DNA from 3 places in the Succiniclasticum sp. genome. Region 2 is predicted to be linked to each of the others. Evidence: a T-box and tRNA genes for the amino acid it is inferred to sense, from the RefSeq annotation. Region 2 holds a T-box; the other regions hold tRNA genes.
The links. A T-box is a leader RNA that pairs with one kind of tRNA and senses whether it is charged. The one in region 2 lies ahead of pheS (phenylalanine--tRNA ligase subunit alpha), so its partner is inferred to be a tRNA-Phe.

Region 1 (5,549 bases), on a different contig from region 2:
CGGAATTACGGCCCCGGGATTTAGGCGCTTCTTCCGCTTTTTTCTTCGCCGCTGCAATGCGGGTACGGCGGACAATCTTCCGCCCGTTCACCGTCTGCTTTTCCAGCGTGACGCCCAGTTTCTCTTCCACATTATGCAGCCATCGCAGTTCTTCCGTAGTATACAGGGTAATGGCTACGCCATCCTTCCCGGCCCGGCCGGTCCGGCCCACCCGGTGGACATACCAGCTGGCGTCATGGGGTACATCGTAGTTGATCACGTGGGTGACCCCTTCCACGTCCAGGCCCCGGGCCGCAATGTCGCTGGCCGCCAGAATCTGGATTTTGGCATCCCGGAACGCTTTCATCACGGTTTTACGCTTCGCAGCGCTCATATCGCCGGTCAGCACGTCCGCATTGTACCCATGCTCCCCTAAAAACGCATCCACTTCCTTTGCCCGCTCCTTGCTGATGCAGAACACCAGCATCAGATAGGGGTTCAGCCGGTCAATCAGGCGCATCAGCGTGTCCGGTTTCTTTTCTTCCGTCGTCTTGATACAAATCTGTTTGATAGCTTTCACTACCGTTTCTTCCGGCGCGATCTCGATGACCTGGCAGTTTGTGGTCAGGCTGCGTCCCAGCTTGTTGATTTCTTCCGAAACCGTGGCGGAACACAGCATGGTCTGCCGTTCCGGTCCGGTCATGGCAATCAGCTTCAGGGCGTCGTCCATAAAGCCCTGGGCCAGCATCTCGTCCACTTCATCCAGTACCAGGAACTTCACGCCACCTAAATCCGTATTTCCTTTTTCAATATGGTCGAGCAGGCGGCCCGGTGTACCGATGAGCACCTGGGCCTTGCCTGCCAGCTTATTCTTCTGGGTTTCAAAATCCCGGCCGCCGATTACCGGCAGCGTGGAAATTTCCAGCCCTTCCAGCACCTGCTTCATCACTTCGCTGACCTGTTGGGCCAGCTCCCGTGTAGGCGTGATTACCAGCGCCTGCACATACTTCTTCGCCGGGTCGATCTTCTGGGCCAGGGGAATCAGGAACGCCAGCGTCTTACCGGTACCCGTCTGGGCCCGGGCCAGCACATCCCGTCCTTTCAGTAACGCGGGGATTGCCTGCCGCTGCACGGGCATGGGCGTTTTGATCCCCATTTTATATAAATTCTCCCTCACCCGGGGAAGCACGTTTACCTGTTCAAAAAAATCTATCATGATTTACCTCTCTGTCTTTTTCTTTCTGCACAAACTCAGGGAATCTCATCATGCGTCAAGAATCCGCAATATCGACTACTTTCCTCTTCTGTCTGCACTGTGCTGCCACAGATACCACACCGCCAGACTCCGCCAGGGACGCCAGGCTTCCATCAATTGGTTCATCTGCCCGCGCTTGGGCACTTCCTTCAGCTTAAACAACTGCTGCATTTCTTTTTTCAGGAGAAAATCATCCCCCGGCATCACATCCGGGCGGCACAGGGAAAGCAGCATGAACATTTCAACGGTCCACTGCCCCAGTCCCTTTACCGTTTTCAGCAATTTGACAATCTGGGCATCCGTCATTTCCGGGAACGCCGCAAAATCAATGGTACTGTCCAGCACAAAGCGGGCAAACGCTTTCATGTAAGTCACCTTGAGAGCCGTCAGCCCACAGGTGGCAATGGTCTCATCCGTCAGGGCCATGAGCTTTTCCGGCGTCACCGGATTTCCAGCCAGACGCCGCAGCTGGCCCATGATCCGGCCGGAAACGTCCGGCGGCAGCTGCTGTGCCGCAATGCCTGTCAGCAACACTTCAAAATACCGCTCCCTGCCATCCGGAACCAGCGTGCAGTGACCGTATTTATTTATGAAAGGAAGCAATTCCGGCGCCTTCTCACGCAAATATGCCTCGCCGACCAGCCAGTCAGTGGTGTTCACCATCGCCACGTCCTCCCTACCTTTGCGAAACAAACGCAAACTATCCCACGTTAATTGGTATATTATACCACAAGTAATAAGGCGCATTCAACCAAAAAAGAGCACCGCAGCATCACGATACGCAAAGATTCTGAAACCGCACAAACAAAAAACCTGTCTTTCTTTTCAGAAAGACAGGTAAGATTGACTGGTGCCGGGGACCGGAATCGAACCGGTACGGGTATCTCTACCCGCGGGATTTTAAGTCCCGTGCGTCTGCCAGTTCCGCCACCTCGGCAGAAATTATGGAGGCGACACCCGGAATTGAACCGGGGATAAAGGTTTTGCAGACCTCTGCCTTACCGCTTGGCTATGTCGCCTTAAAACAATGGAGCGGAAAACGAGACTCGAACTCGCGACCCCAACCTTGGCAAGGTTGTGCTCTACCAACTGAGCTATTTCCGCAACATGGTGCCTCAGCACAGAATCGAACTGTGGACACAGGGATTTTCAGTCCCTTGCTCTACCAACTGAGCTACCGAGGCATAATGGCGACCCGGACGAGACTCGAACTCGTGACCTCCGCCGTGACAGGGCGGCATTCTAACCAACTGAACCACCGGGCCGTTTTTCATCAAGCATTAATAGTATAGGTTATTTCTTCGTCTCTGTCAAGCTTTTTTACGAAAATCCTGCTTCACCGGGTTTGCGTGATGAACGCCGTTTCCCAACTCCAGCAGATACGGTTCCAGCCGTTCCGCCAGCAATACTTCCAGATCCGCCAGCTTTTTTGCGTCAAAATCGTGAATCGTGTTGGGAATAAAATGCGTTTTATTCTCCGCATAAAACTCATTACGCGCCCTGTTATACAGAAACACCAGTTCGTTGCCTGCGTCAAAATCCGCATAGTCTAAAATAACGGTTGCGTTATTGATAAAATCCAGCGGATACTGCGGACCGATGTACTTGACAAAACTGCCCACCCGTTCCGGCAGCGTATCCGGGAAATGCCAGTCCAGGATGCCCTTCCGCTTCAGCAGATGACCAGACCGGGGTATATACGTGGGCGTTGTTTCCTCTACCAGCCGGTCGATATACTGGTTGATCCATTCTTCGAACTGATCCCTGTCCCGGGTGATGAAACGGAAATCCCGGTAGCGGAGCAGCCCCACCTGGCGAATAGGCACATAATCAAAGGTCTCATCCGTGTAAATCAGTTCCAGCCTGCGCCGGGCCGCTTCATTGACATATGCACCCAGCAAAAATTCATGTCCCTTCAATTCGCCGCCTTCCACAAACGTAAAGCCGCGCAGCACTTTCGGCAGCTTCTGCAGAAACTCCCAATCGGGACGGCGCTTCATAATCACTTCAATCTCTTCCGGTTTTGGCATAACAGTATAATCTCACCGCCACACGTTTTCCCCGTTGATCCGGCACAGTCCGGACAGCAGGAACCCACAGGCCCGCCCAAAACGGCCGGGCCTGTCGAACATGCATCAGATCTGCGGTTTTCCTTCCATTTTATTTAATAAATTGCCTAACGTCCATTTAATGGTATCCGACGGATCCTCCTCCAGCCCCAGCGGTTTCAGGTCCGTTTCCCGCAGGAACCGGCGGATGAACTTGTTTCCGTCGGAATTGTACGCGAACATATCGGCAAAGGCATATGTCCTTACATAGGTTTCCCTGTCATAGTCAAAGGGTGAATGGCTGGTCACCATGTAGGAATCCATACGGTGCACTACCATCACCACCAGCGCCCCGCAACCCGCCTGTTCCGCAGCAGCCTTCATGGCTTCCTTGTCCGGTTTCGGGTTTTTAGCAAACATCTCATTCACCGCCGCCTCGGCTTTGGTATTATCATCCATCAGCCGGTAATAGGGCACATGGTAATCCATCTTCACCATCTGGATCCAGCCCCGCATATCCGCCCGGCTCACGCTGCCGGTGCGGTCGATCACCACAAAATTCACCGGCTTTGTCTCAAAGGCATACGCCCTGGCCGCACCCAAAAAAGGAACAGCCTCCAACCCGGAAATATTCCCGGCGACGCCGCTGCACAGCGTAACGACCAGCGCCAGAAGCAGGAACAGTTTTTTCATTCTCTTCACCCCCTGCCAATCCAAAATCATTTTTTTCTTCGCATAGTATCTGATACCGTATCGGCTCATTTACAACCCGGAATCAGTATACCAGCCAATTATGTCATTTTTATGGAGACGCGCACACCAGCCGGCATCCCCTGCAAGCCACGGCAGTTCCCCGCATGGCGCTTCCTGTTATGGCAAACCCATGCCGCCCCTGCCGCAGGTCTATCGTTTCCAGATATCCGCCGCGGTCCCGTGTCCCAACGGGCCCACGCCCAGATACGCAGCCAGGGTCTGACCGATATCGCTGAAAATGTGGAACGGCGGAATCTGCTGCGGTTTCACATTCTTTCCGTAGAACAAAACGGGAATCTTTTCCCGGGTATGGTCCGTGCCCTTCCAGGTAGGATCGCAGCCGTGGTCCGCCGTCACCAGCAGCACATCATCTGACTGCATTAATGAGAACAGTTCCGGAAGCCTGCTGTCGTAATACTCCAGGCCTTCCCCATACCCCAGCGCGTCCCGCCGATGGCCGAAGGACGAATCGAAATCCACAAAGTTAGCGAATACCAGCGTCCGGTCCGGCGCATCCTTCACCGCCTGCAGGGTGGCGTCAAAAATTTTGTCCAGCCCCGCCGCGGGGTAATGCTTCGTAATGCCCCGGTGGGCAAAAATATCGGCAATCTTGCCAACCGCGTACACATTCCCGCCGGCTGCCACCAATCTGTCCAGCAGGGTATCCTCATGGGCCGGTACCGCGTAATCGTGACGGTGGGCCGCCACACGCGCAAACTCCCCGGCCTTCTTCCCCACAAACGGACGGGCGATGACACGGGCGATCTTATAGGGTTTCACCAGTTCAAAACTCAGTTTGCAAAGATCATAGAGCCGTTCCAGCCCGAAGGTCTCCTCATGGCAGGCAATCTGCAGCACGCTGTCTGCGGAGGAATAAATGATAGGCTTGCCGGTGCGCATATGCTCCTCGCCCAGTTCCTGGATGATCACCGTACCGCTGGCCAGCTTTTCCCCCAGCACACCGGGCAGGTTCCCTTCCCTGATCAGCGCATCCACCAGCGCCTGCGGAAAACACTTCGGCTGATCGGGGAAATAGCCCCAGTCAAAATCCACCGGTACACCGGCGATCTCCCAGTGACCGCTGAGGGTATCCTTACCCTTGCTCACCTCTTCCGCGCAGGTATAGGCCGCCTTCACCCGTCCGCCATCCAGCGGATCGGCCTGCAGCGTTTCCCCGGAGAGCGGATGAGCCAGCCTCTCCCCCGTACTTACAAGATGGGCCTTTTCCAGCCCCAAGACTGCCAGGTTCGGCAGCGCCAGATACCGGGGCGAGCCGTCCGCCTGTTTGCGGTTTTTCCCCATCCACGCCGCAATATGTCCCAGGGTATCGGAACCTTTGTCCCCAAAGGCTTCCGCATCATGGGCCCAACCGATACCAAACGAATCCAGCAATGTAATGATGACACGGGCCATTGTTATGCCTCCTCATTTTTTGTATTCAAGCACACTCTTACGGACATACTGAACCATTACAGTTCGTCCAGCATCTGCTGCGGATTTTCTGCTGCCTTCAC
Region 2 (5,549 bases):
GGGGTTCATCAGTTTGATCGCATTGAGGCGGGCATCGTCTGCTTTCAGCATCAGCTTATCTACGAAAGAAGGATGGATGAAGGTGTAGGTCATCACTTCGTCCAGACCGGCGGAAGCCAGATAATCCTCTGCTTCGCCCTTCACTTCTTCCATGGGGTCTTCCTTACCCTGACGCAGCGCCAGTTCCGGATTGTGGCTTTCGATTTTATCGTAAGAATGCATGCGGGCAATCTCTTCGGAAATGTCCGCGTCGCAGGTCACGTCCTGCCGCCAGGTAGGAGCAGTGATGACCAGCGCGCCGTTTTCTTCCTTTACTTCAAACTGCAGACGGGTCAGGATATCCACCATTTCTTCTTTGGGAATCTCCACGCCGATCCGGGTGTTGATTGCTTCCGGCGTAACTGTAACGACTGCAGGTTTATAGGGAACGGGATACGCGTCTGCAATGCCGCAGACCGTTTCGCAGGCGCCCATTTCTTCCAGCAGGTGCGCCGCCCGGTCCAGAGCACGATGACAGTTGGCAATATCCACGCCGCGCTCGAAACGCATGGAAGCTTCGCTGCGCAGACCCAATGCCTTGGATGTACGGCGGATGGACGGGCCGTTGAAAGCCGCCGCTTCCAGAATAACCGTTTTGGTTTTATCCGTTACTTCCGTAACAAGGCCGCCCATGACGCCGCCCAGGCCCACCGCTTTTTCCGTGTCGGCAATGGCGATCATGTCCGGTGTCAACGCCCGGTCCTGATCGTCCAGGGTCTGCAGGTGTTCTCCGGGTTTGGCCCGGCGCACGATCAGCGCATGGTCTTTCAGCGTATCGTAATCGTAGGCATGCATGGGCTGTCCCAGTTCCATCATCACATAGTTGGTCACATCGACCACGTTATTGATGGGACGAACGCCGCAGGCACGCAGTTCGTTCTGCATCCAGTCCGGCGACTGCATGATCTTGATATTTTTCAGTACCCGGTTGGTGAAACGGCTGCACAGTTCCGGAATTTCAATCGCATTCCGCATCATGTCATTTACATTGCCGCCGGCCGCTTCCTTCACGCTCATGTCCGGCATGTGCATCGTCTTACCCAGCACTGCCGCCGCTTCCCGGGCAATGCCGGTCATGCAGAAGCAGTCCTGCTTGTTGGCTGTTAAATCAATATCCAGAACCGTATCGTTCAGACCCAGCACGTCTCTAATATCTTTGCCGATTGGTGTATCCGGGGACAGGATCAGGATTCCTTCCCGCTGTTCCGGCAGCAGCAGCTTGCTGTCTATACCCAGCTCGTTGGCACTGCACAGCATACCGTAGGAATACACATCGGCCATCTTTACCTTCTTCAGTTTCATTCCGTTAGGCAACTCAGCGCCTAACGTGGCAACGGGAACCATGTCCCCCAGTTTTACATTCTGGGCTCCGGTCTGAATCTGTACGATCTCACCGCTGCCGTAATCCATCTGACATACCCACAGGTGGTCGCTCTTGGGATTCCGTTCAATGGCTGTAACTTTTCCTGTCACAACACCAGAGATTCCCTGTCCCTGATGAATCACGCTTTCCACTTCCAGCCCTACACGGGTCAGCTTGTCTGCTAATTCTTCGGGAGTTACATCAATATCAACATAGCGCTTTAACCACGCAATCGAAGCTAACATTTTCTATCCCTCCCTTACCGGAACTGGCGGATGAACCGCAGATCGTTTTCAAAGAATAACCGTAAATCATCAATACCGTACTTCAGCATGGCGATACGTTCTACGCCCATGCCGAAAGCATACCCGTTCATGATGGACGGATCGTATCCGCTCATAGCCAGCACATTGGGATGCACTTCCCCGGCTCCCAGAATTTCCAGCCAGCCGGAATGTTTGCATACATTACAGCCTTTGCCGCCGCAAATTACACAGCTGATGTCCACTTCGCAGCTGGGTTCCGTAAATGGAAAATAGCTGGGACGTAAACGAATCTTCACACTGTTGCCGAACATTTCCTTACAGAAAGTTTCCAGCGTTCCTTTCAAATCTGCCAGACTGATATTTTTATCCACTACAAGTCCTTCCACCTGATGGAACATGGGGGAATGGGTAGCATCGTAGTCGTTACGATATACCGCACCTGGCGAAATCATGCGGATGGGAGTGTTCGGCTCCTTGCTCTGCATGGTGCGGGCCTGCACGCCGCTGGTCTGGGTGCGTAACAGGAAATTATCCGTAATATAGAAAGTGTCCTGCATGTCCCGGGCCGGATGATCTTTCGGCAGATTCAGCGCTTCAAAGTTAAAGTAATCGTTGTCAATTTCCGGGCCTTCGATTACATCGAAGCCCATATGCATGAAAATCTTTTTGATTTCCCTGTTGGTTAAGGTAATGGGATGCAGATGTCCGCCCGCCGGTTTGCGCCCCGGCAGCGTGATGTCCACTTTATCGTTGGCAATTTTCGCTTTCAGCGCTTCCGCCCGCAAAATTTCCGTGCGGTCTTTCAAACACTGTTCCAGCGTCTGCTTTACCTGATTTACGATTTCACCGATCTTCGGACGTTCTTCTGCCGGCACTTTGCCCATGCCGCGCAGGATTTCCGTCATGGGACCCTTGCGTCCCAGATACTTGACCTTCAGGTCCTGCAACTCCTGGGAGCTGGCAGCAGCTTCCAGGTCTGCCAGCGCTTTTTCACGCAGCTCCAGCAGCATCTCTTTCATACTCATCTTTTTGCCTCCTAAATTTCCCAATCAGCTTCGCCCTACGGGCTTGCTTCTTGGAATTTTGTCGCAAATTAAAAAACTTCCGTCCCTGTGAAGGGGCGAAAGTGATGTTCCGCGGTACCACCCTAATTTGTTCTCTTGCGCCTTAACGCGGCAAACGCTCAGCCTACTTTGTAAATATTGTTCAGCCAAGACACTCCCAGGTGAACTTCACGCAATCTCCGCAATCCGGCTCCCACCTGCCCAGACTCTCTTTATGCTTTAAAAACGCTACTCTCCTGTTCCTTGTGCAAAATACTGTTAGGGACGTATTTAATTGACTGAAATATTATAGCACAAGTGAGAGGGTTGGGCAAGAAAAAGTGTCTATTATTATTTTGGCTGTCCAGATTTATACAGGATTCCTTTGCTTCCTTCAGGTTGGTCGTAATTACGACCAACTTTGAATTGCAAATATGCATGAATACTGGGGTTTACTTCTGCTAACTCTTATGTTTTTAAGGATAGTCAGTTTGTATGTCTGTACCGGCAAAGCCGGAAGATACAACTGACAAACTGCAAGAGTGTGGAGGCTTTGCGTTTCGGCCTGCAAACCTTGCCCTCCATTTTTCTTCATCAGTTTTGCAAAATAAGAATACTTGACTGCCATTGATCTATTATGTTACAATGTGGGAAATCCCACAATATTTTATATCCCACACCGAAGATTGGAGGTAACACAATGCAGGTAGCTGTAAAAGAATACGACGCAAAGCTTGATACAAAAAAGAGAATCACATTGCGCAGCGTAATTTTTGAATATTATCATGTATCCGAATACGAAGACGGCCGGATTGTTTTGGAACCCCGCGTGCTCATGCCTCCTTTTCAGGTTTCCGCTAACACATTAGCCATGATGGATGCTTCCGTCGAAAATCTGAAAACCGGTAATGCGTCTGAAGCAGTCGATCTTTCTGATTTTTGAGGAGCGACCATGTTCATAATTCATTTAGGGGTTCCGGAAATGAAATCTTTGTGGGACGCTTTGACTACAAAAATCAAAACCGGATTGGCAAACCGAAAGGAAGAAAAACTATACAGGCAAATGGGAAAAGCAATGAAACTACTTTCTCAAAATCCCCGTCATCCCGGTTTACATTCCCATGAAATTGACGCTCTGACTGTCCGGTATGGGATCAAGGTATGGGAATCCTATCTGGAAAACAACACGCCGACTGCCGCACGTATCTTTTGGGTATATGGACCGGAAACAGGCGACATCACAATTATTGGCATCGAACCGCATCCAATGATAAATCAAACGCTTACAAAAAGGTAACGCTTTCTTCTATGGAACGATTTTTGCTGACGCACGGAAGAACCGCCTGAACAGTAAAGAAGGACCCAACTGTCAAGGAATACTTGACAACTGCCACAGAGAGTAAAAAACCAGTCTTAACACCGCCATGGATGCTAAGACTGGTTTTATTTTGGTGAATGCAGCAAGAGCTATTACTTCTTCTTCATGCATTGCGCACATCCTATCGTCTGGCAGCGCTGCCTCCTCAATTATGGGACAATGCCCTAATTTCACCGGGTATTCATTCACTTCTTTGCCTTCTCTACTCTGGCGCTGATTTCCCGGATCATGTTGGAAATCGGCACGATGGCCCTGGCTGCAATTTTAGTGTGCCGCTCCACTTCCGCGGAAATGTCCATGGAATCCCCGGTGTCCTGGATCTGTTCCGAGCAAAAGGTTTCAATAGACATAGCAAAGACCACCATCGTAAGATTGTATTCTATAAAAAATGCAAATGGTAACTTTATAAAAAAATATAATAAAATCAGCGCTTCCTTAATCCGTAAACTCTGCAATCTCTTCCAGCGCTGTCACAATTTTCTTTAACCCGGCCTCGTCTTCTTCTGTAAAGCGGTTCTTTACAGGACTGTCTAAGTCCAGCACGCCTACCAGCTTTCCGTTTTTATGGATGGGAATCACGATTTCCGCATTGCTTGCGCTGTCGCAGGCAATGTGGCCGGGAAACTTGTGCACATCGTCCACACGCTGTACTTTATCCTGCAGGGCTGCCGCACCGCATACACCGGCGCACAGGGGAATACGGATACAGGCCGGGTTGCCCTGGAACGGCCCCAGCACTAAGGAATCACGGTTCATCAGGTAAAATCCTGCCCAGTTCAAATCCGGCAGCGCGTTCATCAACAATGCTGATGTGTTGGCCAGCACCGGCAGCCAGTAGTTTTCTTCTTCTCCCAACGCTTTCACCTGCTGCACCAGCAGATCGTAATCGGGTTTTGCCTGTTTATTCTGTTGTATCATTATTTTTCCTTTCAAAAAACTTAAAAACAACTGGATACGGACTCTCACCGTACCATATTACCTGCACCGAACTGGTGCACAACGTTTTATGTATTATACCATGAATTGATCAGGATAACTTATATTTTAAAGTAGAAGTGTTTTCCAAATCACAAAATATTGTTATAATTATGTTATACAGAAAAGTGCTCTGTTTTATGAACTGTCGTTTTAAAAGTTATTTTTAATAATCAGGAGGACTCAATGAAAAAACTTTTTATTCTGACTCTGGTTTTGCTAATGGCCTTCACGGGAACCGTCTCTGCTTCCAAGAGCAAATTCAAGGATCCCCGTTATGATTTCAAAAGCATTACGAACATTTATCTGGCGGAATCCGTTTATAACCCCGAAAATAAGCAGTGGAAAGACCTCCGGCATGATGACAATCCCGTAAACCGCACGTTGAACCCCCTGCGAACTGCCATGGCGAAAAAGAATAAATATCTTGTGGTTCCACCGGAAGAGCCGGCACGTTGCAGGGTAGATCTGACTCTTACGGTACA
Region 3 (5,549 bases), on a different contig from region 2:
GCCATCACGTTGCAGCCGAAGACCTACGAAGAGACCAAAGAGGCTCTGGTTATCACCGGTAAGGTTTACGGAAAATCTGCCGAAGCAGAAAAACTGAACAAAGCAATGGATGATAAAATCGCTGCCACCATTACTAAAATGCCGAAGGATCACAAAAAACGAATCGTCATCCTGCACGCCACCCCCTCCACTGTAACCGTGGAACTGGAGAACAGTATTGCCGGCAACGCTGCGAAAATGCTGGGGTTTGTCAACATCGCCCAGGGCACCACAGCCATTCAGGGCAAGCCGGAAAAAGCCCCTTACAGTATAGAGGCATTGGTTGAGAAAGATCCGGAAATCATCTTTATCACCTCCATGGGCGCACAGGATAAAATTGAAAAGCGCCTGAAAGCCGATGTGCAGGGGAATCCCGCTTACAGCGCCTTAACCGCTGTAAAAAACAACAAGGTGTTTATCCTGCCGGAAGATTTATTCCTGACTCCTCCGGGCTTACGGTACCCGGACGCCGTGGAACTGATGGCAAAACATGTATTCCCGGAAACATTTAAATAGTATCGGAGGAAAACAATATGGCAGATAAATTGCCTGACGTATCCGAACGGGCTGAACGCTACGGTATTGACCGCAGGGTCTGGCGCGTCTCCATGCTGATCCTGTTCACTGTCCTCGCCGTGACCGGATGTCTTTTGTCCATTGCCTTAGGTGCTGCGGATATCTCCGTTTCCCAGGTTATGGAAATATTGCTGCATCCGAAGGCAACACCCCAGGACCAGATCATCTGGAACATCCGGCTGCCGCGAACCATCGTCGGCGCCATGGTGGGACTGAACCTGTCGCTTTCCGGCGCAATTTTACAGGCCGTTATGCGCAACCCTCTGGCTGACCCGCACATTATCGGCATTTCTTCCGGTGCGGGTATCGCCGGTATCACCATCATGATCCTGTTCCCGGCGCTGGAATACCTGATTACGCCGGTTGCTTTTATCGGCGCCATGCTGGCCGCTGTCGCCATTTACATTCTTGCCTGGAAAAACGGCATCAAGCCGGTCCGTATCATTCTGGCGGGCGTAGCCGTGTCCGCCTTTTTAAGCGCCGGCATCTCCGGCCTTCTGGTCTTCTACAGCGACCGTGTTAACGGCGCCCTGATGTGGATGGTAGGCGGTCTGGCAGCCAGAAGCTGGCCCCACGTCTCCATCATCGTACCTTACGCGCTGATTGGGCTGATACTTGCCATTGCCAGCGCCCACTATCTGAACATCCTGCAGTTAGGTGATGAAATGGCCAAAGGCCTTGGCGTAAACGTAGAAGTTACACGTATTGCGCTGACTGCCATCGCGGCGCTCCTGGCAGCCAGTGCTGTCAGTGTGGCCGGTCTGCTGGGATTCGTGGGTCTGGTTATCCCTCACGTGGCCCGCCTGATCCTTGGTTCCGATTATCGCTTCCTTATCCCCGGCGCGGCCCTGCTGGGCATCGCTATCATAACCTTCAGCGATACTTTTGCCCGGGTAGCCTTTGCGCCCATCGAACTGCCGGTAGGCATTATTATGGCGTTCATCGGTGCCCCATTCTTCCTGTTCCTGTTAAGGAGGGAATTATGATGGACAATATGATTGAAGTAAGAGACCTGCAGGTCACACTGTCAGGAAAAACCATCGTGCAGCACATGGACGCGGATATTCCAAAGGGAAAGATTACCGCCATCATCGGGCCAAATGGTTGTGGGAAAAGCACTACGCTTAAAGCCGTCTGCCGGATCAATCCAATTTCTGCCGGCCAGATCACCCTGTTGAACCGGAACGTATGGGATTTCGGCTACAAAGAATTTGCTCAGAAGCTGGCTATCCTGACCCAGTCTCCCCAGGCCCCGGCCGATATGACCGTACGGGATTTGGTTGCCATGGGACGTTTCCCCTATCGCAGCCTCTTCGGCAAGGCTACAAAGGAAGACCAGGAATGTATTGAATGGGCTCTGGAAGAAACCAGCCTGGTGCCCTACCAGCACCGAATCCTTCAGACCCTGTCCGGCGGCGAACGGCAGCGCGCGTGGATTGCCATGGCTCTTGCCCAGAAGCCTCAGGTTCTGCTTTTGGATGAACCCACCACCTACTTGGATATCTGCCACCAGCTGGAAGTCATGAAACTACTGGATAGACTGAACCGGGAACTGCACCTGACGGTGGCACTGGTGCTCCACGATCTGAACCAGGCTGTTCAGTTTGCTCACCATGTCGTGGTTATGAAGAAAGGAACCTTGGTTACAAGCGGCAACCCTGCAGACGTAATCACGGTAGACCTTTTGAAAGAAGTATTCCGTGTCAAAGCAGAAGATGTCTTTACATCCGAAGGCGTGCGCACCCTGGTGCCGCTGGATTTGTATTAAGAAAATAAAAAAGCGGCCGGCTGACGCCAGTCGCATAAAAGAAAACACCGGAATCTTTTCATGCGGATTTACATTATCCTGTACAGGTAATGCAAATCCGCATGATGCTTTTCAGCCAGACTCCACAAAACAAAAAAATGAAGAGGAATCATCAGAAAAGGGTTAGCCAGTGCTAACACTCAAAGCAAAATTTTGGTTAGCGTTCGCTAACCAAAATCATTTTACCGTATTACGTTCCGTTTGTCAAGCGTTTTTGAAAAAAGATCTCTTCGACTATCCGCTTACATAAACACATGAGGCGCCCCCGGAGGCAGCAGCCCCAGCAGATCTGCCAGGAAATAGGCAGATGCAGGAATCAGGATACCAAACGCCGTACCCCAGGCCTTATCCCCCGTCTGAAAATTACGGAAACAGCCACGGATACTGCAAATCAGTATGACGCCCCAGATAAAAATAAGGGAAGTGGTAGTACTTTCTCCGCCCGGAAACATGAATAAACACCTGCTTTTCTGATGACAAACTTTATATTAACACATCTAACAAAGGTCCTAAGTATCTGAAACACCTTTGACTGCTTTCTTATACAAAATTACCCACGGCGCAATATCCGTGGGTAACTGCATTGCAACATGGTGCCTCAGCACAGAATCGAACTGTGGACACAGGGATTTTCAGTCCCTTGCTCTACCAACTGAGCTACCGAGGCATAATGGCGACCCGGACGAGACTCGAACTCGTGACCTCCGCCGTGACAGGGCGGCATTCTAACCAACTGAACCACCGGGCCGGACATAAAAAAATGGTGGGCGCTAACGGGATCGAACCGCTGACATTCTGCTTGTAAGGCAGACGCTCTCCCAGCTGAGCTAAGCGCCCACATGGTGATCGACCGGGGGCTCGAACCCCGGACCCACTGATTAAGAGTCAGTTGCTCTGCCAGCTGAGCTAGTCGACCACTTGACGTGTTACTAGAATATTATAGAACAAAGACCTGGGAATGTCAAGAAAAAAAATAAATAAAACACAAGTATAACTTCCATTTTTTCTTGTCATTCCGGATTGGCATCCACATGCATAACGACAATGAATCAGAAAATCCTTAATCCGCAATCTCCAACTTCTCCAGATTCCGGTACATAAAGTCCAGACGGTTAAAACCGAAATCAAGATAATGCTGAATACTGTCAGTATTTGTATTCTCAGGCCAGAAGACAATAATTAGATTTTTACCTTCAACATTATAATTATAGCTGTCCGGTGTATGGCGCCGGTTCATCAGACCATTAAACTGCTGCAGTACCGCCAGACATTTACGGGGATGATATTTGCTTAAATCACACCCCACGACCTTGACCATCATGAACCGTCCCGGAGGCACAGCAATAACACCCAGATAGTCTATACCCGCCGCCTCGGAATGATGTTTGATAATATACACATCGTTACCCGTAGCAGAATCTACCATAACCTCATAGTGAACTTTCTTTCCTTCCAGCCAGATGCGTACATCTTCAATTGTAATCATCCGTCCTCATCCTCCTGAATAATCGAAGCCGGCGTCCGGTACACCAGCGCCAGTTACTTCAATAGATAATGTCAGTTTATATTATATTATATTCTTTCCACACTAACAAGCACCCTTCTGTCTTCTGCTGAGAATATTTTGAGAATCCTTTCTGAATTGTTATCAAATGTTTCACGTGAAACATTTGATATTCGTCTTTTCAAAACACATGATTTTATTTATAATTAAACTATCAGCGACAAACAGAAATTAATAAAAGCAACCTCTCTATGTTTTTTATTAACATCAGTCAAATTTTGCAAATCAACTACATATTATTACGATAAATCGAAGGAAGGACACTTATGGAAACAACAACCGAACAAAAGGGAAACAACCACGCCGAAAAACATGTCCGCCGGAAACACTATACAGGACACTATCCAAAAAGTTTTAATGAAAAATACAAGGAACTGAATCCCAGAAAGTATCAGGATATTACGAAACATATTATCGCCAAAGGCAATACACCGGCAGGAACCCATATACCCATCATGGTCCAGGAAATTCTGGATTTTCTACAAATCCAGCCGGGCCAGACAGGATTTGACGCAACGCTAGGATATGGCGGGCATACACAAGCCATGTTAAAACAATTAAAGGGAACAGGACACTTACACGCAACAGACGTAGATCCCATCGAATCCGAGAAAGCCAAAAAGCGTCTGCTTGAGGCAGGGTACGGCGAAGAAATTCTTACCATTCATCATTTGAATTTTTCCGAAATTGACAAAATCGTTAATGAAACAGGTCCTTTTAATTTTATATTGGCTGATTTAGGTATTTCTTCCATGCAACTGGATAATCCCGCCCGGGGATTCTCCTATAAAACAGACGGGCCCCTAGATCTTCGCATGAATCCGCAACAGGGCATCCCTGCGTCAAAACTGCTCAGGAAACTTTCTGCAGATGAACTTGAAGGCCTGCTCATCGAAAACGCCGATGAGCCGTATGCACGGGAAATTGCAGAAAATACCGCTGCTGATCTAAAAAAAGGAATTCCCGTTGATACAACAAAACAACTTTTTCAAGAGATCGAAAAAGCTCTGTCCTTTCTTCCAAAGAATGATCGAAAAGAAGCTGTTAAAAAAAGCAGTGCCCGCGTCTTTCAGGCACTGCGCATCGACGTAAACGGTGAAATGGAGGCTCTATATACATTTTTGGAAAAACTTCCCGATGCACTGGCTCCCGGCGGACGCGTAGCAATACTGACCTTTCACTCCGGAGAAGACCGCCTGGTTAAAAAGGCCTTTAAAGCATATGTCAGAAACGGTACCTTTACTGCTGCGGCCAGAGATGTAATCCGACCGTCGGCCGAGGAATGCTTTTCCAACCCACGAGCAAAATCCACAAAACTGCGTTGGGCAATCCGTTCAAACTAAGAATAAAACAGGCCTCTGTCTGTCGGTTCGAGCCCATGTTCTGCAGGTAAAAAAGCTGTAACGGTTTTTACATTCCATATCATAAAAAGAAAACCTGTCCATTTTATTTGTTACCTGAACATTGACAATGCGTTCCCAGAAGCATAAAATTATTTTGATACCTTCGTTAAAACGAAGAATACTATATATATTATTTATTTAAGAAAAGAGGTTTGTATAT

Region 1: it encodes a tRNA-Phe, which carries the amino acid that the T-box ahead of pheS (phenylalanine--tRNA ligase subunit alpha) is inferred to sense. The anticodon was not compared.
Region 3: it encodes a tRNA-Phe, which carries the amino acid that the T-box ahead of pheS (phenylalanine--tRNA ligase subunit alpha) is inferred to sense. The anticodon was not compared.

The regions. Positions count from the first base shown of each region.
Region 1 covers NZ_DBMCWA010000006.1:59,405-64,953, reverse strand. The annotation lists gene ACZOWY_RS04810 (DEAD/DEAH box helicase) at 1-1,195, opposite strand, end outside; gene ACZOWY_RS04805 (DNA-3-methyladenine glycosylase family protein) at 1,271-1,897, opposite strand; tRNA gene ACZOWY_RS04800 (tRNA-Leu) at 2,083-2,171, opposite strand; tRNA gene ACZOWY_RS04795 (tRNA-Cys) at 2,180-2,253, opposite strand; tRNA gene ACZOWY_RS04790 (tRNA-Gly) at 2,263-2,338, opposite strand; tRNA gene ACZOWY_RS04785 (tRNA-Phe) at 2,343-2,418, opposite strand; tRNA gene ACZOWY_RS04780 (tRNA-Asp) at 2,423-2,499, opposite strand; gene ACZOWY_RS04775 (hypothetical protein) at 2,545-3,264, opposite strand; gene ACZOWY_RS04770 (hypothetical protein) at 3,370-3,975, opposite strand; gene ACZOWY_RS04765 (phosphopentomutase) at 4,186-5,448, opposite strand; gene bcp (thioredoxin-dependent thiol peroxidase) at 5,505-5,549, opposite strand, start outside.
Region 2 covers NZ_DBMCWA010000017.1:35,922-41,470, reverse strand. The annotation lists gene pheT (phenylalanine--tRNA ligase subunit beta) at 1-1,647, opposite strand, end outside; gene pheS (phenylalanine--tRNA ligase subunit alpha) at 1,662-2,687, opposite strand; T-box leader at 2,782-2,985, opposite strand; gene ACZOWY_RS10020 (hypothetical protein) at 3,412-3,654, shown strand; partial or broken gene ACZOWY_RS10015 (hypothetical protein) at 3,664-4,058, shown strand; gene ACZOWY_RS10010 (hypothetical protein) at 4,275-4,439, opposite strand; gene ACZOWY_RS10005 (GAF domain-containing protein) at 4,525-5,007, opposite strand; gene ACZOWY_RS10000 (hypothetical protein) at 5,251-5,549, shown strand, end outside.
Region 3 covers NZ_DBMCWA010000014.1:56,704-62,252, reverse strand. The annotation lists gene ACZOWY_RS08955 (ABC transporter substrate-binding protein) at 1-555, shown strand, start outside; gene ACZOWY_RS08950 (FecCD family ABC transporter permease) at 648-1,601, shown strand; gene ACZOWY_RS08945 (ABC transporter ATP-binding protein) at 1,598-2,383, shown strand; gene ACZOWY_RS08940 (hypothetical protein) at 2,665-2,874, opposite strand; tRNA gene ACZOWY_RS08935 (tRNA-Phe) at 3,014-3,089, opposite strand; tRNA gene ACZOWY_RS08930 (tRNA-Asp) at 3,094-3,170, opposite strand; tRNA gene ACZOWY_RS08925 (tRNA-Val) at 3,184-3,259, opposite strand; tRNA gene ACZOWY_RS08920 (tRNA-Lys) at 3,263-3,338, opposite strand; gene ACZOWY_RS08915 (hypothetical protein) at 3,483-3,908, opposite strand; gene rsmH (16S rRNA (cytosine(1402)-N(4))-methyltransferase RsmH) at 4,253-5,329, shown strand; gene ilvD (dihydroxy-acid dehydratase) at 5,548-5,549, shown strand, end outside.